2 regions of the Mesorhizobium sp. M0802 genome follow, and region 2 is predicted to be linked to the other one. Evidence: riboswitches for the same ligand, from Rfam matches in the RefSeq annotation. Region 2 holds a riboswitch; the other holds the start of a gene.
What was found. A riboswitch is a leader RNA that binds a small molecule or an ion and turns the genes downstream of it on or off. The one in region 2 is predicted to bind S-adenosylmethionine.

Region 1: it holds a riboswitch for S-adenosylmethionine, as region 2 does, so the genes downstream of both, metX (homoserine O-acetyltransferase MetX) here and NKI10_RS04120 (O-succinylhomoserine sulfhydrylase) in region 2, are expected to answer to the same signal.

The regions. Positions count from the first base shown of each region.
Region 1 covers NZ_JAMYOY010000012.1:77,717-93,230, forward strand. The annotation lists gene NKI10_RS17950 (DUF3108 domain-containing protein) at 1-697, shown strand, start outside; gene yddG (aromatic amino acid exporter YddG) at 743-1,630, shown strand; gene NKI10_RS17960 (lysoplasmalogenase family protein) at 1,627-2,301, shown strand; gene NKI10_RS17965 (cupin domain-containing protein) at 2,298-2,723, opposite strand; gene gloB (hydroxyacylglutathione hydrolase) at 2,744-3,511, opposite strand; gene NKI10_RS17975 (class I SAM-dependent methyltransferase) at 3,629-4,411, shown strand; gene NKI10_RS17980 (ABC transporter ATP-binding protein/permease) at 4,549-6,369, shown strand; gene NKI10_RS17985 (DUF1194 domain-containing protein) at 6,434-7,222, shown strand; gene NKI10_RS17990 (glycosyltransferase family 2 protein) at 7,274-8,209, opposite strand; gene NKI10_RS17995 (DUF1330 domain-containing protein) at 8,458-8,778, shown strand; gene metW (methionine biosynthesis protein MetW) at 8,786-9,400, opposite strand; gene metX (homoserine O-acetyltransferase MetX) at 9,459-10,628, opposite strand; SAM riboswitch at 10,689-10,766, opposite strand; gene hisC (histidinol-phosphate transaminase) at 10,893-12,002, shown strand; gene NKI10_RS18015 (prephenate/arogenate dehydrogenase family protein) at 12,007-12,930, shown strand; gene NKI10_RS18020 (sugar kinase) at 12,938-13,861, opposite strand; gene NKI10_RS18025 (DUF2125 domain-containing protein) at 13,986-14,984, opposite strand; gene NKI10_RS18030 (gamma-glutamylcyclotransferase) at 15,109-15,514, shown strand, end outside.
Region 2 covers NZ_JAMYOY010000002.1:167,879-183,392, forward strand. The annotation lists gene NKI10_RS04060 (MATE family efflux transporter) at 1-278, opposite strand, end outside; gene NKI10_RS04065 (histone deacetylase family protein) at 496-1,398, shown strand; gene NKI10_RS04070 (DUF6460 domain-containing protein) at 1,466-1,729, opposite strand; tRNA gene NKI10_RS04075 (tRNA-Gly) at 1,910-1,983, shown strand; gene NKI10_RS04080 (LysR family transcriptional regulator) at 1,988-2,995, opposite strand; gene chvE (multiple monosaccharide ABC transporter substrate-binding protein) at 3,290-4,360, shown strand; gene mmsA (multiple monosaccharide ABC transporter ATP-binding protein) at 4,513-6,045, shown strand; gene mmsB (multiple monosaccharide ABC transporter permease) at 6,042-7,328, shown strand; gene araD1 (AraD1 family protein) at 7,530-8,525, shown strand; gene NKI10_RS04105 (hypothetical protein) at 8,553-9,002, shown strand; gene NKI10_RS04110 (ABC transporter substrate-binding protein) at 9,019-9,789, opposite strand; gene NKI10_RS04115 (2'-deoxycytidine 5'-triphosphate deaminase) at 9,891-10,985, opposite strand; SAM riboswitch at 11,126-11,203, shown strand; gene NKI10_RS04120 (O-succinylhomoserine sulfhydrylase) at 11,261-12,451, shown strand; gene NKI10_RS04125 (ceramide glucosyltransferase) at 12,463-13,614, opposite strand; gene apaG (Co2+/Mg2+ efflux facilitator ApaG/CorD) at 13,836-14,228, shown strand; gene NKI10_RS04135 (Hsp33 family molecular chaperone) at 14,415-15,446, opposite strand.

The DNA of each region.
Region 1 (15,514 bases), on a different contig from region 2:
ATACACGGTGTCGTTCCTCGGCCTTTCCGTGGCCAAGGCGACATTTTCCAGCCACTACGAAGGCGATAGCTATTCCATAGACGGCACCGTCTCCAGCGCGGGTCTCGCCACCTTGTTCGACGACACGAGCGGCACGATCTCGTCAAAGGGCAAGATTCTGGGCAAGCAGATGCAGCCGCAGGTATTTCGCGCCGATTATAAGTCCGGTAAGAAGGCTTCCATGGTCGATATCCGCTTTGCCAATGGCGCGGTGACCGCCACCCAGGTCATTCCCGAACCGAAAAAGCGCAATCCCAAAAACTGGATACCGCTGGGCAGCAACGATCTGGCATCTGTGCTCGATCCCATGGCGGCTACCGTTATCCATGCCGACAGCCTCGACCAGGTCTGCGGGCGCAAGGTGAAATTCTATGACGGCGAGATGCGCGCCGACCTGACGCTGACCTACGCCTCGAAAGGATCGATCTCGGTCAAGGGCTACAAGGGCGACACCGTTACCTGCAAGATGAGCTTCGAGCCGGTGGCAGGCTACCGCAAGGGCCGCAAGGCGCTGAATTACCTGAAGAAGAAGAGCCAGATGATGGTGACGTTTGCACCGCTCGGCCAAACCGGCATATATGCGCCGATCCACGCCACGGTCGGGACGCAGATCGGCACCTTGACTGTCAGCGCGGGGCGGTTCGAAGCTACTGAATAGACGCGCCCACCCGAATAGAAATGGGGCGAGTCGCCGGAGACGGGCATGGGGCGCGCAACACTGATCGGTTTCTCGGCGGTCGCCATGTGGGCGCTGCTGGCGTTGCTCACCGATGCGTCGGGCGCCGTGCCGCCATTCTTGCTCTCGGCCATCACCTTCACCATCGGCACCGCGGTCGGGCTGGTTGCCCGGCTGTTCATGCCGGCGACCGATAAAAGCCTGAAGATCCCACGCCAGGTCTGGGTGATCGGCATTGCCGGACTGTTCGGCTACCATTTCTTCTATTTCACCGCGCTGCGCAACGCGCCGGCGGTGGAGGCAAGCCTGATCGTCTATCTGTGGCCGCTGCTGATCGTGCTGGGATCAGCGCTGATGCCGGGCGAGAAGCTGGCCTGGAACCATGTCGTCGGCGCGCTGCTCGGGCTCGCCGGGACCGTGCTGATCGTCACCAAGGGTGGCGGCCTCGCCTTCGATGCTCGCTACACCTTCGGCTATGCGATGGCGGCCGTCTGTGCGCTGCTGTGGTCGTCCTATTCGCTGCTGTCGCGGCGCTTTCCGGCGGTGCCGACCTCAATCGTCACCTGGTTCTGCGCCGCCACGGCAGCCCTGTCCCTCATCTGCCATCTTCTGCTGGAAAAGACGGTGCTGCCCGATGGCCCCGGCCAGTGGCTGGCGGTGGTTGGTTTGGGGTTGATGCCGGTGGGTGCCGCCTTCTACGCCTGGGATATCGGCGTCAAACGAGGCAACATCCAGGTGCTCGGCGCGGCAAGCTATGCGGCGCCACTGCTGTCGACATTGGTGCTGATCGCGGCGGGCGTTGCCGAGCCGTCGCTGCGTATCCTGGCGGCCTGCGTACTGATCACCGGCGGCGCGGCGCTGGCGGCGAAATCGTTGTTCCTGCGCAAGGCGGCAACTGGCGGGGCAAGCGCATGACGATGCCGTTTGCCGGCGGCATCGACGCCAACGCAAATGCAACATTGATTTTTTCGCTGGTGGCGGCGGTGATCTACGCCTTCACCCTGGACATGCGGCCGACGCTGGCCCGCTCGGCGGCAAAGACGCTGGCCGTGGCCATGCTTGCGGCGCTGGCCTTCATGCAAGGTGGGCCGCTGTTGCTCGTCTCTGCGCTGGCGCTCAGCGCCGTCGGCGATGCCTTCCTGTCGCGTGACGGCGAAAAGGCCTTCCTCGGCGGGCTGGCCAGCTTCCTTGCGGCGCATGTCCTCTATGTGCCGCTCTTCCTGCTCGGCGGCGGCGGGCTGGATGTGCTCAGCACCGAGACATGGCGCGGCGCCATCGCGCTTGCCATGGCGGCCTTCGCAGTCGTCATGCTGGCGGCGCTCTGGCGCCGTGTCAGTCCCGGCCTGCGGGTGCCGATCGCCATCTATATCGCGGCCATTCTGGCGATGGGCATCTCGGCGTTGACGCTCGCCAATCCGTGGGTCATCGGCGGCGCTGTTATGTTCATGGCATCGGACGGGCTGCTTGCCGCGGAGAAATTCCTGGTTCCGGCAATAGCACCCTATCGCGCCGGCATCCGTTATGCGGTCTGGGTGCTCTACTATGCCGCCCAGCTCTGCATAACTCTTGGTTTTCTTCTGGCCTAAGGCTGCCAGCCCGGCTCGGCCATTTCAAACGCGGCGAAGTCGAAGCCCGGCGCCACGGTGCAGCCGACCAACGTCCATTCGCCGAGGCTGCGCGCCGATTGCCACCAGCCGGCCGGCACGACGATCTGCGGCCGCTCGCCCGCCGCAAGCTCAATGCCGAGCACCTGCTCGATCACCTGGTTAAGCATTGGACTACCTTCCTCGCACATCGACAGCGCCAGCGGCGCTCCGGCATGGAAGTGCCAGACCTCGGCCGCGTCCTTGACCCGGTGCCAGGCCGAAATCTGGTCCTGTTCAAGGAGGAAATAGATCGCCGTCGAATGGCCGCGCCCGGCGCCGTCGCGAAAGGTCTCGGCATACCAGCCGCCTTCCGGATGCGGCTTGAGGCCGAGCGTGGCGATGATTTCAGCGGCGCTGGTCATGGCTGATCCCGGAATGATGCTCAGAAATTGTCCTTGCGCTTGCGGATTTCCGCGAACACTTCGGCGTCGGAGGCCGCCTCCATACCGAGATGCTTGCGGATCGCCGGGTCGTGCCAGCGCAGGAACGGATTGGTCGACAATTCCTCGCCGATCGTGGTCGGCAGCGTCGCCTTGTTGTCGGCGCGCAGGGTCTCGATCTTGGCGGCGCGTTCTTTCAGCGCCGAATTGGTCGGGTCGACGGTCAACGCAAAGCGGGCGTTCGAAAGCGTATACTCATGGCCGCAATAGATGACCGTGTCGGCCGGGAGTGCGGCGAGCTTCTTCAGCGACTCATACATCACCGGCGGCTTGCATTCGAACAGCCGGCCGCAGCCGAGCGCGAACAAAGTGTCGGCGGTGAACGCCACTTTCGAGGCCGGAAAATGATAGGAGACATGGCCCGCAGTGTGGCCGGGCGTGGCGATGACATCGATCCGCTCACCGCCGAGATGGACGACCGAGCCTTGCCCGACGGTCTCGTCGATGCCGGGGATCTTTTCCTTTTCCGCCTCCGGTCCGACGATGCGCAGCTTGAAGCGCTCCTTCAGCGCCAGATTGGCCTCGACATGGTCGACATGGTGGTGGGTGGTCAGGATCATCGTCGGCTTCCAGCCGGTACGCTCGATAGCGGCAATGATCGGCGCTTCTTCGGGTGCGTCGATAATGGCGGTCTCGCCCCTTTTCGGGTCATGCACCAGCACGCCGAAATTGTCGCTGCGGCACATGAACTGTTCGATTTCGACGGGCATTGGCATCTCTCCATCTGTTGGCGCAGACATAGGGCGCTTGGCCGCTGATGTCATCTAGCTTTGCAGAACGTGCCGGCTTTGTTGAACTTGGGCGGCATCGCAGCTACCGTCCCGCGCATGCATTCCGATATCGTCGATCTCCGCTCCTTCTATTCGACCACGCTCGGCCGCCTGGCTGAACGCTCGATCACCATGGCGCTGTCCTCAATATGGGCAACAGTGCCCAATGAGCGGCTGGTCGGGCTCGGCTATACCTTGCCGTGGCTGGAGCGGTTCGGCACCGATGCCGAGCGGGTGTTTGCCTTCATGCCTGCTACGCAAGGCGCCGTCGTCTGGCCGGCGAACGGGCCGACGGCTACGGCGCTGGTCTTCGACGAGGAATTGCCGCTGGTCGATTCCTGCATCGACCGCATGCTGCTCGTGCATTCGCTCGAACATGTCGAAAACCCGCGCGAGACGCTGAACGAGATCTGGCGGGTGCTGTCGCCGGCAGGGCGCGTCGTCATCGTCGTGCCCAACCGGCGCGGTGTCTGGGCGCGGTTCGAGCACACGCCGTTCGGCAATGGCCGGCCGTTCTCGCGCGGCCAGCTGACAGAATTGCTGCGCGAGGCGAATTTCACACCGGCTTCCTGGTCCGACGCGCTGTTCTTCCCGCCATCGCCGCGGCGCTTCATGATGCGGTTCCACAATGTGCTGGAGCGCGCTGGCCGGCGGTTCTGGCCGATCTTTTCCGGCGTCATCGTGGTCGAGGCGCAGAAGCGGCTCTATCAGGGCGTGCCGGTCGCGCAGCGCGCCTCGCGCCGTGTCTTCGTGCCGGTACTGTCACCGCACGGTGCGACGCGGCTTGGCCGCCGGGCGGAAGGGGTGACATCGACGACGCGTCAGGTGACACCTTCGTGATCATCATGAAAACTGGTGTTGCGTGGGTTTTTCCCACCTATCTGTCGCAGATGCATTCGCGGTCCGTTTGAGCGGCGGATGCCTTCAAGTCTCTCCATCTGGTTTCAGCAACGCTTCTGAACGCAAGGACCTCGTGCATGGCTGATCAACCGGACAAGTCCGCCACCGCTCAGCCGGTAACCGTCGAAGCCAGCAGCCTGCGCGATCAGGTGGCGACGATAAAACGGGCGCTGATAGGCTCACCGGTGCGCAAGTGGCTGGTCTGGACGTCGGTCGGCATTATGGCGGTCATCGTCGCGACGTCGATCGGCCAGGTTCTGCTCAACCGCTGGAACCAGCCTTTCTACGATGCGCTGGCGCGTCGCGACATGGCGGCCTTCCTGCATCAGCTGATGATCTTTGCCGTGATTGCCGGCACGCTGCTGCTGCTCAACATCGCTCAGACCTGGCTCAACCAGATGATCCGGCTGAAGCTGCGCGAGGCGCTGACGCTCGACCTGATCGACCAATGGATGCGGCCGGCGCGGGCCTTCCGGCTCGCCAATGCCGGCGCCATCGGCGTCAATCCCGACCAGCGCATGCAGCAGGATGCTGCGCATCTGTCCGATCTGTCGACGGACCTCGGCGTCGGCCTGCTGCAATCCTTCATCCTGCTGGTGTCGTTCGTCGGCGTGCTTTGGCAACTCTCGTCGGGCTTCGTCTTCCACATCAACGGCTGGTCGCTGGCGATACCGGGCTACATGGTCTGGGCCGCGTTCCTCTATGCCGGCATCGCCTCCTGGCTGAGCTGGCTGGTCGGGCGGCCGCTGATCCGCCTCAACAGCGACCGCTACACCCGCGAGGCCGAACTGCGCTCCTCGATGGTGCGCGTCAACGAGAATGTCGACGCCATCGCGCTCTATCACGGCGAAGCCGATGCCAAGAGACGGCTCGAAATCGACCTTGGCACGGTGCTGGGCGCGATGCGAAACATCTACAAAGCGCAGATCAACCTTTCCTGGGTGACCGATACCTATGGCTGGATCACCGTGGTGGCGCCGATCCTAGTGGCATCGCCGGTCTATTTTTCAGGCGACATCAGCTTTGGCGGGTTGATGATGGCGGTCGGCGCCTTCAACCAGGTGCACTCGTCGCTGCGCTGGTTCATCAACAATATCGGCGGCATCGCAGACTGGCGCGCCACGCTGATGCGCGTTGCCGACTTCCGCATTGCGCTCGATGAAACCGATGTGCTGCACGACAAGGAAAAGCGCATCGAATTCGGCGACAACGCCAATGGCAGCCTGACCTTCGAGAAGCTCCAAGTGGCCTCGCCGGAGGGCTGCACCAAACTTTCAGACAGCCATGTCGAGATCCATCCCGGTGAGCGCGTCATGATCACCGGCGACCCAGGCGCCGGCAAGACATTGTTCTTCCGCGCCATTGCCGGCCTTTGGCCCTGGGGCAGCGGGCGGATCGGCTTGCCGGCCGGAGAAACGCCGATTTTCGTGCCGCGTGTTCCGTATTTTCCTGCCGGCACGTTACGCGAAGTGCTGCATCCGAATGGCTCGGCGCCGGCTGGCGATGCTGATTTTGGGGCGGTGCTGGCCGAGGTCGGGCTCGAGCGGCTGTCATCCTCGCTCGACCGTTCCGCACGGTGGGAGCGTGAACTCAACGATGACGAACAACGCTCGCTGGCCTTCGCCAGGCTCGCCTTGCGGGAGCCGAAATGGGTGATCATCGACGAAGCGATGGACGCGTTCGATGGTCCTTCGCTGCGAAGGGTACTGTCCATGCTGGAGAAACGCCTGCCTGAAACCGCGATCCTCAACATCGGGCGCGGACTGCACAATGGTCATTTCTTTCCACGCGCATTGAACATCGTGAAGGATACGGGTGCTGCGCCACTGAAACCCGCCCGAGTCAGGACCGGCGCCATCGACCCGCCGCCGAAAGCGGCCGTGCGGCGAAAGAAGTAGAAGGGGCTTTATTTCGCCGCGATCGCGGCGAAGATTCACGGGTCGAAACATCCGTGGTGCGGCCATGCTCGATGCGCTCAGCCTGCTTGCCTGCCTTGCCTGCACCACGCCCGTGGCTGCCCCGGCCGTTGCCGTGGATGTCGAACTGGTGCTGGCCGTCGATATCTCGCAGTCGATGGACGAGAGGGAGTTCGCACTGCAGCGCGCTGGCTATGTCGAGGCGCTCAGGCATCCCGATTTCATCAAGGCCGTGCGCTCGGGAACCACCGGGCGCATCGCGCTTGCCTATTTCGAATGGGCGGGCGTCGTGCGCGAGGATGGCGTCATCGCCTGGCAGGTGATCGACAGCGCAGAGAGCGCCAACGCCTTCGCCGACAGAATAGAAGCGCGGCCGTTCCGCAGCTTTCGCGGCACCTCGATTTCCGGTGCGCTTGCCTTCGGCGCCGGGCTGTTCGAGGGCACGGGGTTCGATGCGCCACGCAGCGTCATCGACATTTCCGGCGACGGTCCCAACAACACCGGGCTGCCCGTCGCCACGACACGCGATGCGGCGGTGGCCAAGGGCATCGTCATCAACGGCCTGCCGATCCTGATCAGCCCGTCGCCGACCTTCAGCCATCTCGACCAGTATTATGACGACTGCGTCACCGGTGGGCCCGGCTCCTTCGTGTTGCCGATCTATGCGGCCTCGGAATTCGCCACCGCCATACGCCGCAAGTTGATCCTGGAGGTGAGCGGCATCGCCGATGCGACCGTGGTCCCGATCGATGCCGCGGCACCCATGGACTGCCTGCAGGGCGAACGCGACCGGCGGCTATATTCCGACCCATATCTGCCGGAACTCGACAAATGAGGTTTGAGGCAGTTCGGAGGGGAAAGCCGCTGCGCGGCTTGTCGGCAAACTTCAGGCCGGCCGTGCACCGTATTTGTCGCGAAATTCGGCATAGAGATCGCGGCGCCAGCGCCGGCCGCCGACATAGCCACGCAACAGCTGCGGCAGCGAATAGCCAAGCGCCTTCGACGACCGGTTGGCCATATAGCCGGAGAACGCCTGCGAAACCCTGCCCTTGAGTGCATCGGCGATGAGCTGCCGGGCGATCATGTAAGGCGGAATGTAGGGGTAGCGGTCGGCGATATAGGGGTGCTTGTCGATCAAGCTCGCATAGGCTTCGACATAGCCGTCCCGGCGACCGGAGATCGAATTCTCCGAGTTGTACTTTTTCCAGTCGATCACTTCGGACAGCTGCGCGCCGCTGCGACGGGCAAAGCGCAGCAACAATTCGCGATCCTGCATGCGCGTGACGTCACTGTCGTAGCCGCCGATGGCCAGCAGCGACTCGCGCCGGGCGGTGATTGCCGACCCGGCAATGAAGATGGTCTGCGCGACAAGGGCCCGCTCCAGCGAGTCGCGGCTCAGCAGCGCCTCGCGGTTGACGCAGTTGGTGCGGCGATTGCCCTTCAGCGACACGAAGGAACTGATCAGCACTTCGAGCGAGGGATTGTTGTCGAACTGCTCCAGCGTCCGCGCCAGGCGATCCGGCAAATAGACGTCGTCGGAATCGAGGAATGTCACCACCGGCGCCTGCGCCCGCTCGATGCCGGCATTGCGGGCGGCATTGGCGCCGCGCCATTTCGAGCCAACATAGATCAGCCGTGGATCGCGGATTTCGGCAAGTGCGGCTGCCGTACCGTCGGTCGAGCCGTCATCGACGACAATGTGTTCGAACCGGGGAAAATTCTGCGCCAGCACGCTCTCCACGGCGCGCACCACCTTGCTGCGGCGATTGTGCGTCGGTGTGATCACCGAGATCAGCGGAGCGAGGTCGGTTGCCTTGGACATGTTGCTTCGATTGTGCCCCGAAATGCCTGGAGGCCGGAGGTTTTGGTGGTCGCCGTCCAAGCCTCACCCCGGGATGGCATTCGATTCGACGCTACAAAAAACCAGCGGCAATGTCATCACAAACTGTTGAGCCAGGACGCCGGTAAGCCGGCCGATTACCCCAGACGTAATCGACCGATGGCCATCATGTCTGCAGATTGCGCCAACGAAGCCGGTCGTCGGGCTTCGATCTCACAGGGAGTTCAGCCATGGCCGCCTACGCCGTCGCCCATATGCGTCAAGTCACAATGGGCCCGCAGATTGTCGAGTATCTGCAGAGGATCGACGCCACATTGGAGCCGTTCGGCGGCCGCTTCCTTGTCCACGGCGGCGACATGGACGTGGTCGAAAACGAATGGCCCGGGCATCTGATCGTCATCGAGTTTCCGGACAGGGCGCATGCGTGGGGCTGGTACGATTCATCAGCGTATCGCGAGATTCTGGCCTTGCGCACCGACAACTCCCACGCCGATGTGATCATCGCCGATGGCGTTCAGCACCCGCACAAGGCGACGGACGTGCTGGAATAGGGGCAAACTACCGCTTCAGCAAGAACACCGCTTGCTGGCCGAAGAAATTCCAGAACCACCATGGCATCGACAGGCCGATCTTCTGGCCGTTGCCGTCGAGCGCGGTGGCTTTCTCGACCGAAGCGCCGAGTTCCTCGACCAGATTGACGAAGTCGCGGATGGTGCAGAAATGGATGTTGGGCGTGTCGTACCAGGAATAGGGCAGGTCCGCGGTCACCGGCATCCGGCCATTGACGAACAGCGACAGCCGCACCCGCCAGTGGCCGAAATTGGGGAAGGAGACGATGGCGCGGTTGCCGATTCGCAGCAGCTCGTCGAGCACCAGCTTCGGGTTGCGGGTCGCCTGCAGCGTCTGAGACAGGACGACGAAGTCAAAACCCTTGTCCGGATAGAATTCGAGGTCGGTATCGGCATCGCCCTGGATGACCGAGAGACCGCGCGCCACGCATTCATTGACGCCGCGTTGTGACAGCTCCAGCCCGCGGCCGTCGACCTGCTTGGTCTCCTGCAGGAGTTCGAGCAGCAGGCCGTCGCCGGAGCCGACATCGAGCACCCGCGACTGCGGCGGTATCAGGTTGGCCACGACTTCGAGGTCGACGCGCTGGCTGCCATTGACGCTCATGGCTTCGCCCCTTGCCTGGCGCATGATCCCTGTCCGAAAAGTCTGCAACTTTTCGGGGTCATGCGCGGAGCCCTCTCGCCCGCGCGGCCGAGCCGATGAAGCCCTTGATGGCGGCAAACAGTTCGGGTTCGTCGAGCAGGAAGGCATCATGGCCGCGGTCGGTGTCGATCTCGACGAAGGAGACCGATGCGCCGGCGGCGTTGAGCGCATGCACGATCGAGCGGCTCTCCTCGGTCGGGAACAGCCAGTCCGAGGTGAAGGACACCAGGCAGAAGCGGGTCTTGGTGCCGGCAAACGCGTCGGCCAACCGGCCGCCATGATCGGCGGCGAGGTCGAAATAATCCATCGAACGGGTCATGTAGAGGTAGGAGTTGGCGTCGAAGCGGTCGACGAATGTCATGCCCTGGTGGCGCAGATAGCTTTCGATCTGGAAGTCGGCGTCGAAACCGAAGGTCAGCGCTTCGCGGTCCTGCAGATTGCGGCCGAATTTCCGATGCAGGGCGGCTTCCGACAGATAGGTGATGTGGGCGGCCATGCGCGCCACGGCGAGCCCCTTTTCCGGGCGCTTGCCGTGCTCGAAATATTTGCCGCCATGCCAGTCCGGATCGGCCATGACGGCCTGCCGGCCGACCTCGTGGAAGGCGATGTTCTGCGAGGAATGGCGTGCGCCTGTGGCGATCGGCAGGGCCGAGAAGACGCGCTCGGAATAGCACGATGCCCATTCCAGCACCTGCATGCCGCCCATCGAGCCGCCGAGCACGCAAAACAGCTTTTCGATGCCGAAATGGTCGACCAGCATCAATTGCGCCCGCACCATGTCGCGGATGGTGATGATTGGCAGGTCGAGGCCGTAGGGCTTGCCGGTGGCGGGATTGGTCGAGGCCGGACCGGTGGAGCCGAGGCACCCGCCGATGACGTTGGAGCAGATGACGAAGAAGCGGTTGGTGTCGATGATCTTGCCGGGACCGATCAGCACTTCCCACCAGCCGGGCTTGCCGGTCACCGGATTGGTGCTGGCGACATGCTGGTCGCCGGTCAGCGCGTGGCAGACCAGGATGGCGTTGGTGCGGGCATCGTTGAGGGCGCCATATGTCTGGTAGGCGATCTGGAACGGCGACAAAAGCGTGCCGGCGTCGAGCTTCAGCGGCTTGTCAGGGCCAAAACGCAACACAGGGCTCGACGGGTTGTCGGCCTCGTTGTTGGTTTTTGTAGCGCGGAGCGCGGCCATGTGACTCTCCTTGCCCGCCGTCAGGCAATAAAAAACCGGCAATGCGATCGCAAAGCCGGTTACGTCACGCAAACGGCCCTTTAGCGAGTTGTTTAACGTGGCTGCAAGCCGACCGGCCAAATCACCACGGAACTGTTGCGTTCTTCTAGAACTCGTGCGGCCCGGCGTCAACGGCCAGCTATTGCCCGCCTCTCGACATTCGCGGCTACGGCTTGTATTTCCGCTGCGGCCTCCGGACGGAGGCATTCTCGATGGATTTGCGACATGGACAAGACAGCGGACAAGGCACGGCCGACGCCCCGCGCGGGCATTATGGACATCGACGCCTATGTGCCGGGCAAGAGCACGGCACCGGCCGGCGTTGCCAAGGTCCATAAATTGTCGTCGAACGAGAACCCGCTCGGCCCGTCGCCGAAGGCGATCGAGGCCGCGCGCGAAGTGGCTGGCAAGCTCGATGTCTATCCCGACGGCACCGCCCGCCGGCTGCGCGAGGCGATCGCCGAGGTGCATGGCCTCAACCCGGCAAACATCATCTGCTCCAACGGTTCCGACGAGATTTTGGGCCTGCTGGCGCAGACCTATCTGGCGCCAGGCGATGAGGCGATTTTTACCGAACATGCCTTCATGGTCTACAAGATCTACATTCAGTCGGCGGGGGCCAAGCCGGTTGCTGTGAAGGAAACCGAGGAGCGCGCCGACGTCGACGCGATCCTGGCCGCGGTGACGCCGCGGACCAAAATCATCTTCCTCGCCAATCCCAACAATCCGACCGGCACCTATCTGCCGTTCCAGGAGGTCCGCCGCCTGCATTCCACGCTCCCGGGCAACGTGCTTCTGGTGCTCGACGCGGCCTATGCCGAATATGTCAGGCGCAATGACTACGAGGCCGGCATCGAGCTGGCGGGCAGCGCACAGAATGTGGTCATGACCCGCACCTTCTCCAAGCTCGGCCTTGGCGGCGCGCGCATCGGCTGGATGTATGGCCCACTGCACATCGTCGATGCCATCAACCGTATCCGCGGCCCTTTCAACGTTAACGCAACAGCGATCGAGGCCGGCATTGCCGCCATCCGCGACCGCGCCCATGTCGAGCGCAGTTCGTTGCACAACGAGACCTGGCTTACCTGGCTGAATGAAGAGCTGACGAAGCTTGGGCTCAGGGTGACGCCCAGCGTCGGCAATTTCGTCCTCATCCACTTTCCCGACGACAAGAAGCATTCGGCTGAGGCGGCGGACGACTACCTCACCCAGCGCGGCTATATATTGCGGCGCGTTACCGGCTATGGCTTTCCCAATGCGCTGCGCATGAGCGTCGGCACCGAAGAAGCCAATCGCGGCGTTATCGACGCCCTCACGACGTTCCTGAAAAGCTGAAACAATGACATCACCGATGTTTGAAAAGATCGCGCTGGTCGGCATCGGCCTGATCGGCTCGTCGCTGGCCCGCGTTATCCGCCGCGAGGGCCTGGCCCGCCATGTCGCCATCGCGACGCGCAGCCCGGCCACGCTGGCGCGGGCGAAGGAGCTCGGTCTTGGCGAGAGCTACACCACCGGCGCCAGGGAAGCGGTCCGCGACGCCGACCTGATCATCGTCTCGGTGCCTGTGGGATCGTCGGGCGAGGTGGCGCAAGAGATCGCGCCGGGGCTGAAAAAGGGCGCCATCCTCACCGATGTCGGTTCGACCAAGGCCTCCGTCATTGCGCAAATGCAGCCCTATGTACCGGACGGCGTGCACTTTATTCCGGGGCACCCGCTGGCAGGTACGGAGAAATCGGGCCCGGATGCGGGTTTCGCCGACCTGTTCGAAAACCGCTGGTGCATCTTCACGCCGCTGCCGGGAACCGATCCGGCCGCGCTGGAAAAGCTGTCGGAATTCTGGCGGCGCTGCGGCTCCAACATCGACTCGATGGACCCGCAGCATCATGACATGACGCTGGCCATCGTTTCGCATCTTCCGCACATCATTGCCTACAACATCGTCGGCACGGCCGACGATCTGGAATCGGTGACCAAGTCGGAAGTGATCAAATATTCGGCTTCCGGTTTCCGCGACTTCACCCGTCTGGCCGCCTCCGACCCGACCATGTGGCGCGACGTGTGCCTGCACAACAAGGATGCCATCCTGGAAATGCTGGCGCGCTTTTCGGAGGACCTCGCCTCGCTGCAGCGGGCGATCCGCTGGGGCGACGGCGACAAGCTGTTCGACCTGTTCACCCGCACCCGGGCCGTTCGCCGTTCGATCATCGAGGCCGGCCAGGATATCGACGTGCCGGATTTCGGCCGGCAGGCGGTGAAAAGTTAAATCTGTTTCAGACGGGCCAGGTCGCCGCGACCATGGCCATTGCCTCGTCCCTGTTTGGCGCCCCCAGCCGGCCGCCGAAGCGCTGGCATTTGAGCGCGGCCGCCGCGCTGGCAAAGCGCAACGCCTGCTCGATCGGCATGGTTTCCGCCAACGCGACAGCAAAGGCGCCGTGGAAGACGTCGCCGGCGGCAAGCGTGTCAACCGCCTTGATCTTCGGCGCCGCGATGTGGCGCACGCATCCGGCGGACCGGTCATGCCACCAGCTTCCCGCGGCGCCGCCGGTCACCGCCACGAAGGCATCGGTGCGGCTGGCGAGGTCGGCACAGGCGGTTTCGGGGTCCAGCGCATGGCCGCAGACGATGCGTGCCGCCGTCTCCGAAGCGACGATGTGCGATGCCAGCGGCAGCAGGCGCTCCAGCACCTCAACCGGCGCCGTGTCGGCGTCGAGGATTGCCGGGCAACCGGCGTCGCGCGCGGCGGTCAAGGCAAGAGCGGCGGCGCCCGGCCAGCGCACATCGACCAGCACGGCATCGAAGCCGGAAAGATCGGCGACAGGCACCGCCTCGGGGTCGGCCTGCGCCTTTGGGTCGTAGAAGGGCACGATGATGCGCTCGCCATGAGCGTCGACCAGGATCGCGGCCAGCGCCGAGCGGGCGCCTTCGACGCGGCGGACAAAGCCGCAATCGACGCCCTCGGCCTCGATGCCGGCCAGCAATTGGTCGCCGACGGCATCGCCACCTGCACTTGCCCACAGGAACACCTCGGCGCCGAGACGGCGGGCGGCGCAGGCAGCACTTGTCGCCATGCCCGAGGCGATCTGGATGCCGTCCGAGGCGATGAACTTGCCCTGATGCGTGGGCAGGGTTTCGACGCGCAGGATGGTATCCAGCGTCAGCGCGCCAACGCTCAGCAGTTTCACCGGTCGGTTCATGCGTCGGCTTGCTCGAGCATGATCTCTCCCCAATAGCCGTTCCCGCTTTTTGCGATCATGCTCTATCTCTTTGTTTTAACGCAATTCCGGACGGAAAACCGCTCACACTTTTCCTGGAATTGCTCTAATCGAGCGGCTTGATCTTGCCCAGCGGAATGAAGCCGAGCGAGACCTTGCCCTTCACCACCTTGAGCGGCATTGACGGTTCGTTGCCGAGCAGCGCCAGACCGGCAAAGCCTTGCTCGATCTGGCTCTTCTGCTCGGGGATTGCGGTGGCGAGGATTGCCGCCACGGCTTTGGGATCCTGCAGCTTGATCGTCAGGTCGGCATTGACCTGGCCGTTGGCGTCGACCGACACCGGGCCGGAGACGGTGATGCGCGCGGCTCCCGACGACAGATCGAGCTTGTGGATGTCGACCGCCTGGCCGCGCAGGCTCCTGGCCTGCGTCTTCATCAGCGCGACGCCGTTCTTCAGCGTCGCGTCGCCGCTGCCGTCGAGCGGCGGCAGCACGCGCCCGCCGATCGCGTCGGCGTCGATCTCAAGATCGGTGAAGCTGCCGACGTAGCCGATGTCCTGGCCGTCGGGTCGCAACTCGCCCGCCGCGGTTCCGGCGCTGAACAGTGAAACCGGATCAGTGTCGTCGGCCGGATCCGTCTGGCCGGACAAGCTCTCCGCCTGCAGCGAAATGCTCCGGGGCAGGGGCCAGGAGAGCTTGGCATTGGCCTGCAGATTGTCCCAGTCGATCCATAGCGGCGCCATCCCCGGCACCGAGGTGCGCAGCGGCCCACGCAACTCGGCGGCAGGCGACAAAGGCCGGATGAGCTCTGCAACGAAGTTGAAGCTGCCTGCCGAGGCGGCAACGTTTCTGGCGTCGTCCTCGTAAGCCAGATTGTCACAGGAGATGGCAAAACGCAGGGGGTAGCCGCTGACGGTGAGGTTGGCGCAGCCGGCCTCGATGCCTTTGTCCTTGAGCGAGGCCACCGCCTTGTCGGCTTCGCTGCTGACGCGACCGGCGACATAGAACCAGACCGCGCTGTAGGCGCCGAACAGCATAACGACCAAGGCAGCGAGCCACATCAGCCGGTGGCGAAACTTCGACGGACGCTCGTCACTTGACGTCATGCTGCGGCTTTCATTAACGCGGGCGTGTTGCGGGTGGACTGTGGCTTACGCAACAAGCAAAAAGAACAGAAGAGCACCGATTCCGATGCGGCGGCGTCACTCTCGTGCAATCAGGCTTGGCGATATGGGCGATTTTTGGGTTTTTGGCTACGGCTCGCTGATCTGGCGACCGGGATTCGCCCATGTCGAGACACGGCGCGCGCGGCTTTACGGCTACCGCCGGTCGCTGTGCGTCTATTCCTTCGTGCATCGCGGCACGCGCCAGCGGCCGGGCCTGGTGCTAGGCCTCGACCGTGGCGGCTCCTGCATCGGGCTGGCCTTTCGCGTGCCCGGCGAGCTGCGCGATGAGGTGCTGACCTATCTGCGCGAGCGCGAATTGGTGACCAGCGTCTACCTCGAGCGTGTGCTCGATATCAGCCTCGACGGGAATGGGGCGGCCGCGGGAGAGAGAGTGAAAGCGGTCGCCTATATCGTCGACCGCCAGCATGAGCAGTATGCCGGCGGGCTCGACCCCGCGCATGCGGCAGGTG
Region 2 (15,514 bases):
TCGGTTTCGTCGCCGCGCCCAAACGCCTGGGCGACGAGGCCGGTGGTGCCGGAGCGCAGGAAATTGAAGGTGCTGAAGACGACGTCGAAGACCAGGGCCCCGGCCGCCAGGCCGCCGAGCAGGGCGGCATCGCCGAACTGCCCGACCACCGCCGTGTCGACGATGCCGAGCAGCGGCGTCTTCAGATAGGCGAGCGTCATCGGCACGGCGATGGCGAGCACCGAACGGTTGGTGACGGCGAAGGGTCTCGCGTCGGCTGGGGTTGCACCCGTGTCCAGGGGATTGCTGCCTTGCTGGTTGCGGCTTGATCGAACAGCCGATGTGCCCCATTTTCCCGCCACCGCGCAATCACTCTTGCCGTGACGGCCAACCGAAATGTTCTTCTGGCGCGAGCCCGCCGGATCCCAGTACTGGTTTTAAGCAATTCCCAAAGGGAGGCGCTACGCGCTTCTCCCGGGAAAACCGCTGCACACTTTTCCTGGAATTGCTTTAGCCATGCCCCTGCAGATCGTCCATCATCCCGACTACGATGCCGGCTTCGCCGTCAATCATCGCTTTCCGATGAGCAAATATCCGCTGCTGATGCAGGCCTTGCATATCAGGGGTCTGATCCATGCCGGGGCGCTGTCGATGCCCGAGCCGGCGCCGGCCTCCTGGCTGAAGCTCGCCCATGCGGCTGATTATGTCGACCAGGTCATCACGTGTTCAGTGCCTGAAAAGATCGAGCGCGAGATCGGCTTTCCCGTGGGACCGCGCGTTTCGCTCAGGGCGCAACTCGCCGCCGGCGGCACGGTGCTGGCGGCGCGACTGGCGCTTATCAATGGCATTGCCTGCAACAGCGCCGGCGGCAGCCACCATGCGCGGCGCGCGCAAGGCGCGGGCTTCTGCACCTTCAACGATGTTGCCGTCGCTTCGCTGGTGCTGCTAGCCGAAGACGCGGTGAAAAACATCCTGATCGTCGATCTCGATGTGCATCAGGGCGACGGCACCGCGGACATCCTGAAAGGAGAGCCACGCGCGTTCACCTTTTCCATGCATGGCGAGCGCAATTATCCGGTGCGCAAGATTGCCTCCGATCTCGACGTTGCCCTGCCGGACGGCACCGGCGATGGCGCCTATCTCGAACGGCTGGGTGTCCTCCTGCCGGAGCTCTCGGCCAAGGCGCACTGGGACATCGTCTTCTACAATGCCGGTGTCGACGTGCATGCCGAGGACCGGCTCGGCCGGCTGTCGCTCAGCGATGACGGCGTACGTGCCCGCGACGCCATGGTGATCGGTCATTTCCGCGCGCTGGGCATCCCGGTCTGCGGTGTCATCGGCGGCGGCTATTCGACCGATGTCGCAGCGCTCGCCGCGCGCCACGCCATCCTGTTCGAGGTGGCGTCGGACTTTGCCTAAGTGGCCTTTGGTTTGAGCATGATCTTTTCCGAAAACCGGTTGCCACTTTTCGGGATCATGCTCCGCTTCACTTGCGGTAGTTCGCGACCCTGAGCAGGATGAACACCGGCACGACGATCGCGGCGCCGAGCAGGATATAGCCCAAGAAGCGATAGACCGCGTTGAAGCCGAGGTTCCAAAGATCGATGAAGAAACCCTGGATGCGGTAGAAGACGTCCATCGGCGTCCAGCCGAACGCATTCATGACCAGGCCGACCAGGAACGAAACGACCAGCAGCTTGACGATCACCCTGACGGGCGAGTCACCGAGAAAGCGCGTCACTGTGGACAAGGGGCCTGCCTCCAGATTGGTGTGCCCGGATTCGGGGTACAAACCCACGAATACGCACTTGCTGCGCCCGCATCAAGGCGGGCGGACGGCGCAATCGGTCGGGTTTCCAACAGCCGTTTCCGAACAGCTGTCCAAGGGCGATTGCCCGAAGCACGCCCATCATGATATCGAGAGGCCGACGCGGGTATGATGTAATGGTAGCTTGTCAGCTTCCCAAGCTGAACGCGAGGGTTCGATTCCCTCTACCCGCTCCAGTTCCTATCCCACTTCCCGCAAGATAAAATCGTGCAGCATCTTGGCTGCCGGCGACAGCACGCGGTTCTTCACCGTGATCAGGCTGTAGGGGCGGACCTCGATGTCGAACTCGGTCTGGACGACATCGATGGCGCCGGCGAGACCGTCGGGGTTCTGGATGAATTTTGCCACCTGGATCGACACCGGGGCGATGGCGTCGGACTGCGCCACCATGACCAGTGTGAGCAGCAGCGACGAGGTGTTGAGGATGCGGTCCGGCAGGGCGATGTTGCGGTTCAGGAAATTGCTCTCCATCGCCTGGCGCAGCGGCGACCCGCCCGACTGGAACACCCAGTCAAAGGCGGCGGTGTCCTCCAGCCTCACCGCCTTCCCATTGTTTAGAGGATGGCCGTTGCTCAGCGGGTGGCCTCGGCGCACGATCAGGCAGGCCTTCTCGACGCCGATGACGCGCGATTCGAACAGGCGCGGATTGAGGTCTTCGGGGACACGGGCGATGATGAAATCATGGCGCGTGGCGATCAGTTCGCGCGCCAGCACATTCGACGTCTCGACCTGCATGGTAATCTCGATGCGCGGATAAAGGCGGCGTATCTCGCGGATCGCCGGGACCGCCAGTTCGATCGCCGGCGCCGTCACCGCGCCAAGGAACACCGAGCCGCCCTTGCCGGCCTTGAGCTCCGATATTTCGCGGTCGGCCTCGCGCATTTCGAGCAGGATCGAGCGCGCGCGCCGCGCCAGCGCCTTGCCGTAAGGGGTGAGCGTGATGCCGCGCGGCAGCCTTTCGCACAGCTTGACCTCAAGCACCGCTTCCATCTCGGAAATCATGCGCGAGGCCGCCGGCTGCGAGATGTTCATCACCTGGGCGGCCGCGCTCACCCGACCGTGATCGTCCAGCGCTGCGATCATGCGCATGTGACGCAGGCTCAAGCCACTGCGCAGAAGTGTCTCGCCATCGCCCGGCAATTCATCGTAACCGCTTGAAATTCCCTGAGGACCTCGTAAAGCCGCCATGCCTTTTCCCGCTTCCGCCACTGTTCCAGCCCGGTTTAGTCATATACCGGTTTTGGTATAGCAACCACCGAAGATCGCATTTGACAGTTATGGCAAAGGGTCACACTTTCGCGCGTCCTCAAGACTTGACGGTCGATGACGAGCAAAATCGTATCGATTTAAATCAAGACTGAGGGCCGATTGGGAGGATACCGGAGATCGATTATGACGGCGGCGGCGCTTTGGTGCATCCGCCCGACTGCGCGGCCCGCGAAGCCCCGAGGTGTCGCGTCCATCAACCAGGGAGAGTTTTACGTGAAAATCATCAAGACACTGGCCGCCGTCGCGGCCCTTGGCATCGCTGCCATGACCTACTCGGCGCACGCAGCCGACAAGGGTCTTGTCGGCGTGCTGATGCCGACCAAGACCTCGCAGCGCTGGATCAATGACGGCGATGCCGTCAAGTCCCAGCTCGAAGCTCTCGGCTACACGGTCGACCTGCAGTACGCGCAGGACGACATCCCCAACCAGCTCAGCCAGCTGGAAAACGAAATCACCAAGGGCCCGAAGGCGCTGATCATCGCTTCGATCGACGGCACGACCCTGTCGGACGCGCTGCAGAAGGCCGCTGACGCCGGCGTCGTCGTCGTCGCCTATGACCGCCTGATCAAGAAGACCGCCAATGTCGATTACTACACCACCTTCGACAATTTCGGCGTCGGCGTGATCCAGGCGAACTCGCTGGTCAAGGGCCTCAAGGAGCGCTTCCCGAACACCAAGCCGTGGAACGTCGAACTGTTCGGCGGCTCGCCGGACGACAACAACGCCTTCTTCTTCTACAACGGCGCAATCTCGGTGCTGCAGCCGCTGATCGATGACGGCTCGATCAAGATCAAGTCCGGCCAGACCGGCATGGACAAGGTCGGCACGCTGCGCTGGCTCGCCGCCACCGCCCAGGCGCGCATGGACAACCTGCTGTCGGCCAACTACTCGGACGGCAGCCGCGTCGATGGCGTTCTTTCGCCCTATGACGGCCTGTCGCGCGGCATCACCGCTTCGCTGCGCGCCGTCGGTTACGGCACCGACGCCCAGCCGTGGCCGATCGTGACCGGCCAGGACGCCGAGACCGCTTCGGTCAAGCTGATCATCACGGGCGAGCAATACTCGACCGTGTTCAAGGACACCCGCGAACTGGCCAAGGCCACCGTCGAACTCGTCGACAAGGTGCTCTCGGGCGGCAAGCCGGACGGCCTCGATGAAAAGACCTACAATAACGACGTCAAGGTCGTCCCCTCGATCCTTTTGACGCCGCATGAGGTCGACAAGTCGAACTACCAGGCACTGGTCGTCGACTCCGGCTACATCAAGGCCGACGAACTGAAGTAATCCGTTTATAAAGACAGGGGTCCTGCGCGACGCAGGACCCCTGTCCGTTCACAAGCGACCCCGGTATTGTTTCTACCGGACTTAGTTTGCGTGCATGTCGTTGTCTCAAACCGCAAGCACTTTGGAGCGACATGCAACAGGAGGAGCTTGCCCTGATGACGACGATTTTGGAGATGCGCGACATCACCAAGACGTTCCCCGGCGTGAAGGCGCTGTCGAACGTCAACCTCAGCGTCGAAGAAGGCGAGATCCACGCCGTGGTTGGCGAGAACGGCGCCGGCAAGTCGACGCTGATGAAGGTCCTGTCGGGCGTCTATCCCGCCGGCACATATGACGGCCAGATCATTTTTCAGGGTCAGGAATGCCAGTTCAAAGGTATCCATGACAGCGAACACAAGGGCATCGTCATCATCCACCAGGAGCTAGCGCTGGTGCCGATGCTGTCGATCACCGAAAATATCTTCCTCGGCAACGAAAACGCCCGATACGGCGTCATCGACTGGGATGCCAACGAGGCGCGCACCGCTGCCCTGTTGAAGAAGGTGGGCCTCAAGGAGGACCCCAAGACACTGATCACCAATATCGGCGTCGGCAAGCAGCAGCTGGTCGAGATCGCCAAGGCGCTGAGCAAGGACGTCAAGCTTTTGATCCTCGACGAGCCGACCGCGTCGCTCAGCGAGAAAGACAGCCAGGCGCTGCTCGATCTTCTGCTCGAATTCAAGCGGCAAGGCATGACCTCGATCCTGATCTCGCACAAGCTCAACGAGATCAACCGGGTCGCCGACAAGGTAACCGTCATCCGTGACGGGCGCACCATCGAGACGCTGGCCAAGAAGGATATCTCCGAAGACCGCATCATCACCTCGATGGTCGGCCGTTCGCTAGACGACCGCTATCCGCCGCGCGAGCCCAAGATCGGCGAAGTCGTGTTCGAGGTGAAGAACTGGTCGGTCTATCACCCGCTCCATGCCGAGCGACAGGTGATCAAGGGCATCGACATCAATGTGCGCAAGGGCGAGGTGGTCGGCATCGCCGGGCTGATGGGCGCCGGCCGCACCGAATTCGCCATGAGCCTGTTCGGCCGCTCCTATGGCCGCCGCATCACCGGCGAAGTGCTGCTCAAGGGCAAGCCGGTCGATGTCTCCTCGGTAAGCAAGGCGGTCCAACACGGCATCGCCTATGTCACCGAGGACCGCAAAACCTACGGCCTCAACCTTATCGACCATATCAAGCATAACATTACGCTGGCCAATCTCGACGGCGTGTCGCGCCACAGCGTGATCGACGACATGCGCGAGCTTGCGGTCGCCAACGACTATCGCAAGAAGACCAATATCCGTGCGTCAAGCGTCTATCAGATGACCGGCAATCTTTCCGGCGGCAACCAGCAGAAGGTGGTGCTGTCGAAATGGTTGTTTGCCGACCCTGACGTGCTGATCCTCGACGAGCCGACACGCGGCATCGATGTCGGCGCCAAATATGAAATCTACACGATCATCGCGCGCCTTGCCTCGGAGGGTAAGGCGATCGTGGTCATCTCGTCGGAAATGCCGGAATTGCTGGGGATTACCGACCGCATCTACGTCATGAACGAAGGGCGCATGGTGGGCGAAATGCCGGCGGCGGAAGCAAGCCAGGAAAAGATAATGCGCGCCATCGTCCGGGGAGAAGGAAAAGCAGCATGAGCACCGAAAGCGCCCCCGCCCCGCAGGGCAACGTCGCCGACGAACAGCGCCCGCGCATCGCCGTCTCGGCGCTGGCGACGAATTTACGCGAATACGGACTGATCATAGCCCTGATCGTCATCATGCTGTTCTTCCAGTTCACCACGTCGGGGACGTTGTTCAAGCCGGTCAATCTCAGCAATCTGGTGCAGCAGAACTCCTTCATCATCGTGATGGCGCTCGGCATGCTGCTGGTGATCGTATCGGGCTATATCGACCTCAGCGTCGGATCGGTCGCCGGTTTCATCGGCGCGCTGGCGGCAAACATGATGGTTATCTGGCAGCTCGGACCGCTGAGCAATCCGCTGGTGGTTTCGATCGTCTGCCTGGTCGCGGGTGGCCTGATCGGCGCCGCGCAAGGGTATTGGATCGCCTATCACCGGATACCGAGCTTCATTGTCACGCTGGCCGGCATGCTGATCTTCCGCGGCATTTGCCAGGCGTTGCTTGGCGGCGGCTCGTCGGTGGGTCCGCTTCCCGACGACTTCAAGATGCTCAGCTCCGGCTTCATCCCGGATGTGATCGGCCCACTGACGCTCGTCCCGCCGGTCGTGAACGCAGCCGGCAAGACCATCATGGGCAGCGGCGTGACCCTGCACATGACGACGGTCGTGCTGGGGCTGATCGCCGTGCTCGCCTATGCCTATTTCGGGGTCCGCACCCGGCGCAAACGAGAACGCCATGGTTATGAGGCCGAGCCCTTCACCCTGTTCGTCGTCAAGACGCTGGTCGCCAGCGCGCTGGCGCTGTTCCTGGTCTATGAGTTTGCCAGCTACCGCGGCCTGCCCGTGGTGCTGCTGGTCATGGGCGTGCTGATCACGCTGTTCGTCTTCGTCACCAAGCGCATGACCATCGGGAGGCGCATCTACGCCATGGGCGGCAATCCCAAGGCGGCGCAGCTGTCGGGCATCAACACCGAGCGGCTGACGCTGATGGTGTTCATCAATATGGGCGTGCTGTCGGCGCTTGGCGGCCTGATCATCGCGGCTCGTCTCGGCCAGGCGGTGCCGGCGGCGGGTCTCGGCTCGGAGCTCGATGTCATCGCCGCAGTGTTCATCGGCGGCGCCTCGGCGATGGGCGGCGTCGGCCAGGTTATCGGGGCGGTCGTCGGCGGCTTCATCATGGGCGTGATGAACAACGGCATGTCGATCATGGGCGTCAATGTCGACTGGCAGCAGGTGGTCAAAGGCCTGGTGCTGCTCGGCGCCGTGATCTTCGACGTCTACAACAAGAACAAGGCCTGACAAGCTTCAGCGAGGCAAGCAGGAGGCATACGGTCGCGGCGCAGCCGGCAAGTTGTCGGCATAAGAAGTCCCCCGAGGGATGGAGCTCGCGAGCGCAATCCGGACGAAGAGTTCAACCCGTGGCGCGGCGAGGTCCGAGCCGCGCAGGTCAAGGTTTGCCAAGGGGCAACCCGGCCAAGGCACATGAGAGAGGATTTCATCATGCTAATCTCCCAGATCCTCGACGACGCCGAGACCATCCGCGTCGTCGCCCGCAATGGCGGCGGCAAGACCAGGATCATCAACGGCGCCCGCAGCGTCTATTCGCTGGCCATGGAAGCCGCGCGCACCGGAACGGGCCTCGCCGCGCTGATCGAGCGCAAGGGGTTCGGTGAAGCGATAGACCTCGACGCCGTCTACAAGAAGGGCCGGCTGGTGTCGCCGATCAACCATCCCGATCCTGCGCATCTGCATCTGACCGGCACCGGCCTGACCCATCTCGGCTCGGCGGCGACGCGCGATTCCATGCACAAGAAGCTCAGCGATGGCGGCGAGGAGCAGCTTACCGATTCCATGAAGATGTTCCGCATGGGGCTCGAAGGCGGCAAGCCGGCCAAGGGCCAGACCGGCGTGCAGCCGGAATGGTTCTACAAGGGCAACGGCACCATGGCGGTGGCGCCGGGCGCCGCACTGATGTCGCCGGCCTTTGCGCAGGACGCCGGCGAGGAGCCGGAAATCGCCGGCATCTATGTCATCGGCGACGACGGCGCGCCGTTCCGCGTCGGCTTCACGCTGTCGAACGAGTTTTCCGATCATGTTACCGAGCGGGTGAACTATCTGTTCCTGGCACATTCCAAACTGCGCAACGCCTCGTTCGGGCCGGAAATCCTGATCGGCGACCTGCCGGCCGACGTCAGGGGCTCATCGCGAATCTATCGCGACAGCAATTTGCTGTGGGAAAAGCCGTTCCTGTCGGGCGAAGCGAACATGTCGCACACAATCGCCAATCTCGAACATCATCACTTCAAATATTCGGCCTTCCGCCAGCCGGGCGACGTGCATGTGCACATGTTCGGCACGGCGACGCTGTCCTTTGCCGACGGCATCAAGACTCAGGCCGGCGACGTTTTCGAGATCGAGGCCGCGGATTTCGGCCTGCCGCTGCGCAACCCGCTGGAGATTGAGCAGCCGGTTAAGGTGGCGGTGAAGGCGCTTTGAGGCAGCATCACAATTTGGGAGCCGGAAATGAACGGAATGCGGCTTGTCATTGTGTTCACGGGCGTGGCCCTGTTCCTGACCCAACCGTCGGTGGCCTTTAGCGCCGGCCAGTGCAGCCCGAAGTCCTATCGTGAAGCCCGTTTGGCGATGACGAGCCGTCTTCTAGCAACCGGCTATTCGAAAGCCCAGGTGAGCTTTCTGATGCGCAACACGGATCACATGACATCAGCGCTTCGCAGCGACAGGCTGAACAACAATGGCAAGGTCTGCGGCATCGACTCCGCCAAGGCCCATGTCCTCGGTTGCCTCGACAAGCAGTTGTTCCCGTTGAAGCGCGGCTCAAACGCTTCGCTCGACGAGGTCAAACTGACCGAAGGCTTTTGGGGCAGGAAACGTTTGGCCGCACGCGAACTGCTGTTTATCGGCCATTTTCATGCCTGCCTTGGCGCCGCGAAATCGTATCTCTTTCGCGGCTGACGCCGGCGGACGGGACTCAATAGATATCGAAATCGAAATACTTGGCCTGGATCTTTTTGTAAGTGCCGTCGGCGACGATGGCGTCTATCGCCGCGTTGAGCTTGTCGCGAAGTGCCGTGTCCTCCAGGCGGACAGCGATGCCGGCTTGCGTCTCGGTGCCCTTGACGTCACCGACAAGCTTGCAGCAGCCGTCGCTCGCCTTCTTCAGCCAGTCCATCAGCACGAATTTGTCGGAGATGACGGCGTCGAGACGGCCGTTCTGCAAGTCGGTGATCGCCTCTTCCTGGGTGGGGTAGAGTTTCGCCTCGGCGCCGGCCTTGCCATAGGCGTCCTGCGCATAGTCGGCCTGGGTGGTCGAGGCCTGCGCGCCCACCGTCTTGCCGGCAAGGGCTGCCGGTTCGGTGGAAGTGAGGTCGCTGTCCTTGGGCGCCACCAGCGCCAGCGGCGTCGTGTAGTATTTGTTGGTGAAGGCGACCTGTTTCTTGCGCTCCTCGGTGATGCTCATCGAGGCGATGATGGCGTCGAACTTTTTCGCCTGCAGCGCCGGGATGATGCCGTCCCAGTCCTGGGTGACGATCTCGCACTCGACCTTCATCTGCGCACACAGCGCATTGGCAATGTCGATGTCGAAGCCCTCGATCTTGCCGTCCGCGGTGATGGTGTTGAAGGGCGGATAAGCGCCCTCGGTGCCGATCTTCAATTTCTCCTGCGCCTCAGCCAGCGAGCCGGCCGATATCACCAGCATGGCAGCGCCCGCTGCCGATATGATCCATCTTGAAATCTGCATTTTGGTTCCCCTTGCGCGCCGTTCTCTTGTCGGCCACCGAAAGGCAGCCAAGCATGGTGAGGCAGCGCAGGCAAGTATTTTGCCTGACGGTGATCGAAGGTTCAGCCGGCGGGGCGGAAATGCTTGGAGAGCTTGAGGCCTTGCGCCTGGTAATTCGAGCCGAGATCGGTGCCGTAAAGCGCCTGCGGCCGCTTCAGCATGTGTTCGTAGACCAGCCGGCCGACGATCTGGCCGTGGTCGAGGATGAACGGCACTTCGTGGCTGCGCACTTCGAGCACCGCCCGGCTGCCGGTGCCGCCTGAGGCCGAATGGCCGAAGCCCGGATCGAAGAAGCCGGCATAGTGAACACGGAATTCGCCAACCAGCGGATCGAAGGGCGTCATCTCGGCGGCGTAGAGCGGCGGCACGTGCACGGCTTCGCGGCTGACCAGGATGTAGAACTCGTCCGGGTCGAGCACCAGTTCGCCGGCGCCGCTCTTATAGAGCGGCTCCCAGAAATCGACGGCATCCTGGGCGGCGCGCTTGTCGACATCGACCAAGCCGGTGTGATGCTTGCCGCGATAGCCGACCAAGCCGTTCTGGTCGCCGTCAAGATCGATCGACAGCGCAATGCCGCCGCCGGAAATGTTGGGCGGCTCGGTCGCCACCAGCATCTCGGCGCGGTGCAATTCGTTCAGCTCTGCCTCCGACAACAGCGCGTTGCCGGTGCGAAAGCGGATCTGCGACAGTCGCGATCCGGCGCGCACGACGATCGGGAAGGTGCGCGGACTGACTTCAAGATAAAGCGGCCCGTGATAGCCGGCGGCGATCTTGTCGAACTCATGGCCGCGATCGGTCATCACCCGGGTGAAGATGTCGAGCCGGCCTGTCGAGCTCTTCGGGTTGGCCGAGGCGGACACGTTTGCGGGCAGCGCCAGGCTTTCGAGCAGCGGCACGATGTAGACGCAGCCGGTTTCCAGCACCGCGCCCTCGGCGAGACTGAACTCATGCAATTTCAGCCGGTGAAGCTTGTCGGCCACCAGATGATCGGGACCCGGCAGGAAGGAGGCGCGCACGCGAAAAGCCTTGTCGCCGAGCCTCAGATCGAGGCTCGCCGGCTGCACCTGGTCGACATCGAGCGCGTGCGGCGACTCCAGCGCGCCGGACTGAAACAGCGCGGAAATGTCCTGATCGGGAAGAATGCCTGTCTGCCGCAAAAGGCTGGCTCCGCTCCAAGGTCGGTCTCTTTGTGGCAGGTTCTTGCCGCAAAACCGCTGGATATTATTGCGGAACCTGCCTGGTACAAACCTCTTAATGAAGCCGGCAATTGACGCAAGCGCAGGTGAGGTCTAAAGGGTCGTTATCCCGTGGTGATTTGGCCGGTCGGCTTGCAGCCACGTTAAACAAGTCGCTAAAGGACCGTCGGGCCGCAAGGCCATATGGACCGGTTGCGACTTTCGCGGCCGGTTTTTTTGTGTCTGGAACAAAAGCGATGAGCACCAAGAAGCGTAACTGGAAACCTCAGACCGCACTCGTGCACGGGGGAACGCTGCGTTCCCAGTTCGGCGAGACGTCCGAAGCGATGTACCTCACCCAAGGCTATGTCTACGAGACGGCGCAGGCTGCCGAGGCCCGTTTCAAGGGCGAGGAGCCGGGCTTCATCTATTCGCGCTATGCCAACCCTACCGTCGACATGTTCGAAAAGCGCATGTGCGCGCTGGAGGGTGCCGAAGATGCGCGCGCCACGGCGTCCGGCATGGCGGCGGTGACGGCAGCGCTCCTGTGCAGCGCCAAGGCCGGCGACCATATCGTTGCGGCGCGCGCGCTGTTCGGCTCCTGCCGCTGGGTGGTGGAGACGCTGGCGCCGAAATACGGCATCGAGGCAACGCTGGTCGACGGCACCGACATCGCCAACTGGGAAAAGGCGGTGCGGCCGAACACGAAACTGTTCTTCCTGGAAAGCCCGACCAATCCGACGCTGGAAGTGGTCGACATCGCAGCGGTGGCGGCGCTCGCCACCTCGATCGGCGCCAGGCTGATCGTCGACAATGTCTTTGCCACGCCCTTGCAGCAGAAGCCCTTGCAGCTCGGCGCCCATATCGTCGTCTACTCCGCGACCAAGCACATTGACGGCCAGGGACGCTGTCTCGGCGGCATCATCCTGTCGGACAAGAAATGGATCGACGAGAATTTGCACGACTATTTCCGCCACACCGGCCCGAGCCTGTCGCCGTTCAACGCCTGGACGTTGCTCAAGGGCCTGGAGACGCTGCCGGTTCGGGTGCGCCAGCAGACTGAAAGCGCGGCCAAGATCGCGGATTTCCTGGCAGGACGGCCGGAAATCGCCCGCGTCATCTATCCCGGCCGCGCCGACCACCCGCAGGCCGACATCGTCAAGAAGCAGATGACGGGCGGATCGACGCTGATCTGCCTCGACGTGAAGGGCGGCAAGCAGGCGGCCTTCGCCTTGCAGAACGCGCTCGACATCGTGCTGATCTCCAACAATCTCGGCGACGCCAAGAGCCTGATCACCCATCCGGCGACCACCACGCACAAGAACCTCAGCGACGAAGCTCGCGCCGAGCTTGGCATCGGGCCGGGAACGCTCAGGCTTTCGGTCGGTCTTGAGGATACGGACGATCTGCTGGAGGACGTTGCGCAGGCGCTGAAGGCAGCCGGGTAGGCCGCGAGGCGTCACGCTCCCGACGAAGCCTCTTCCAGCTCGGCTGCCTTGGTGCCGATGATCATGGTGTTGCCGCGCCAATCGACGGCGCCGCTCAGCCAGCCGCGCGCCCAGATGGCGGGAAGCATCATGTCGCGGACCATCATCGCCGGGACCATGCGCAGCGACAGATGCCAGCCCTTGGCCGCGGCCAGCGCGCATTCGGGAATGTAGGCCGCCGTCAGCACGGCCAACACCGTGGCCGGCAGGCTGATGCCGGCACTTGCTGCCGCCACCAGCGCCAACGCCAACGGCACGGCGACGCCGGTCAGGATCTCGGGTGCGAAAAACAGCGGGAAAGTGACGCGGCGCAACCGCGCCCAGCGCGCCTGACGCGACCAGATGTCGGCAAGTCGGCGCTGCCCCAGTGGTTGCTCGAAAGGCGAGGCAACGAGATTGACGCGCAGGCCCAGTCCGTTGACCAGCTTGGTTGCAGCAGCATCCTCGGCGATCTCGGCGGCCAGCGCGCGGATACCGCCATTGGTATCGAGCATCGGCTTGTTCCACAGCATGCTCTTGCCCTGGGCAAAGCCGAGGCCAAGCGCCTCGCCGGCATATTGCCAGCGCGCCTGCAGCGTGTTGAGGAACGCGCATTCGACCTCGGCCCAGAAGCCTTCCGGCCGCGAGCCGATCGGCGTCGAGCAGATAAGCCCGGTATTGGTCCGCCAGGCCGCCATCAGGTGCTGGACATAATCCCTAGGCATCAGCACGTTGGAATCCGCCAGAATAACCCAATGATTGCGCGCCGCTTCCCAGCCCTTGACGCAGTTGTTGAGCTTCGGGTTGCTGCTGACGCGGTCGTCGCCGATCAGCAGCCGGGCCGGCACGTTGGGAAACAGGACGATCGCCCTGTTTATCAGTTTGACGACGGGATCGTCGGCGTGAGCGACGCAGAAGATCAGTTCGTAGCGCGGCCAGTCGAGCGAGAAGGCTCGCTGCAGCGTCTCTTGTGTGAACGGCTCCACGCCGCGCGACGGCACGACGATCGAGACCGGTGGCTGCTCGTCGGACGGCGGAGGGATAAGGCGACGCGCTTGCAGTTTCGACGAAGCAAGCAGGATGCTGGCGAGATTGGAAAGAAGCAAAGCGGAGGAAGCGAAGGCGGCTGTGAGAGCTGGTTCCATGAGATCTGGTCACTCCGGAAAGGCCGCTCGCGGCTGCTTTGTCAGTCGACAGATGGGCCTTGAGGCGCCGGCAAGGTTTGCGCACACCAACACTGTCATGTGTCACTTAAATGACATTGTTTGTCGGCACCTCCGCTTTGAGGCTGGCAGGACATGCCGTTGTGCGCGTATCAAACCGCATAGCGCGACAAATGTTCCTTGCCGCGCAACCGGAGCAGCCCATGTATCGCGCCGTCACGCGCAACATCGAAGTGCAGGTCAGACCGTTCTACCTGGAGGACCGCTCGGACCCGGCGGAGAACCGTTATGTCTGGGGCTACCAGGTGACGATCGACAACCAGTCCGACGATTTCGTGCAGCTTATGTCGCGTTACTGGCACATCACCGACGGCAGCGGCCGGATCGAGGAAGTGCGCGGCGCCGGCGTGGTCGGCGACCAGCCTGAGCTCAATCCCGGCGACAGCTATCAATACACGTCAGGCTGCCCGCTCTCGACGCCCTCCGGCTTCATGGTCGGCCACTACACCATGCGCAACAAAAAGGGCGAGACGTTCGACGTCGCTATTCCCGCGTTTTCGCTGGATCTGCCGGGGACGCGGCGGACGGTGAATTAGGGGTTTTCTCCCCATCTCTATACGGGGAGAAATGCCCGGCAGTGCAATGAGGGGCGCCGCCGGACTCATGAGGTTATCTTCCACGCACATGACGTAGGCTATGCGCGGCCATTCACCAAAGTTCGCGCTGCCCCTCATCCGCCCTTCGGGCACCTTCTCCCCGTGAACGGGGAGAAGGAAGAGATGCTACTGAGCTGCAAACTCCGCCGGGTCGAAGTCGTACTGCTTCGAGCAGAACTCGCAGGCGACGTGGATGCCGCCATCTTCGGTGCTGTCCTTGATCTCCTGCGCGGAAAACCCCTCGAGGATGCCGCGTATCTTGTCCCTTGAGCAGGAACATTGGTCGGCGACCGGCACGCCGCCGAAGACGCGCACGCCATGTTCGTGGAACAGCCTGTAGAGCAGCCGCTCGGCGCCGATGGTCGGGTCGATCAGCTCGGTCGGCTCGATGGTGCCGAGCAGCGCCACCAGCTCGCGCCACGAATTGTCGGCCGGCTCCTGCGTCACGTCACGCGGATCGCCGTCGCCGCCCGAAATGTCCGGCACGCGCATGCGCTCGGGTGACTGCGGCAGGAACTGCGCCAGGATACCGCCGGCGCGCCACTGCTCGCGCGCACCGCCGGGGCCGGGCGTCAGTAGCTTGGCCACCGACAGCCGGAGATCGGTCGGGATCTGCTCCGACTGGCGGAAATAGGTGCGCGCGGCGTCTTCCAGCGTCTCGCCGTCGAGTTGGACGATGCCCTGATAGCGCTGCGTGTGCGCGCCCTGGTCGATGGTCAGCGCCAAAACGCCGCTGCCCAGCAGCGTCTGCTGCGAGGTCTGGCCTGCGGCCACCAGGGCCTCCAGCCGGTCGGCATCGAAGCGCGCATAGGCGCGCAATGCCGAGGGCGTGGAGAAATCCGCGACCAGCATGTCGACAGGCCCGTCGGTGCGGGTCTGCAGGATGAACTTGCCTTCAAATTTGAGCGAAGTGCCGAGCAGCACCGTCAGCACACAGGCTTCCGCCAGCAGGCGGGCGACCGGCTCGGGATAGTCATGACGGTTGAGGATGGCGTCGAGCATCGGCCCGAGCTGCACGGTGCGGCCGCGCACGTCGAGCGGGCCTACCTCGAAGGGCACGACATGATCGTCGCCGGCATAGCCGAACTCGCCGAGTTTGGGGTGATGTTCAGTCACTTGATGCGTTTCCAACATGACAAAGCTCCAGGGCGCGGCCATGCGGCCCGGAGGGGTGCATGCGTCCAAACGCGCTTGATTTGCGTGATGGGGCGCAAATAGGCATCGCG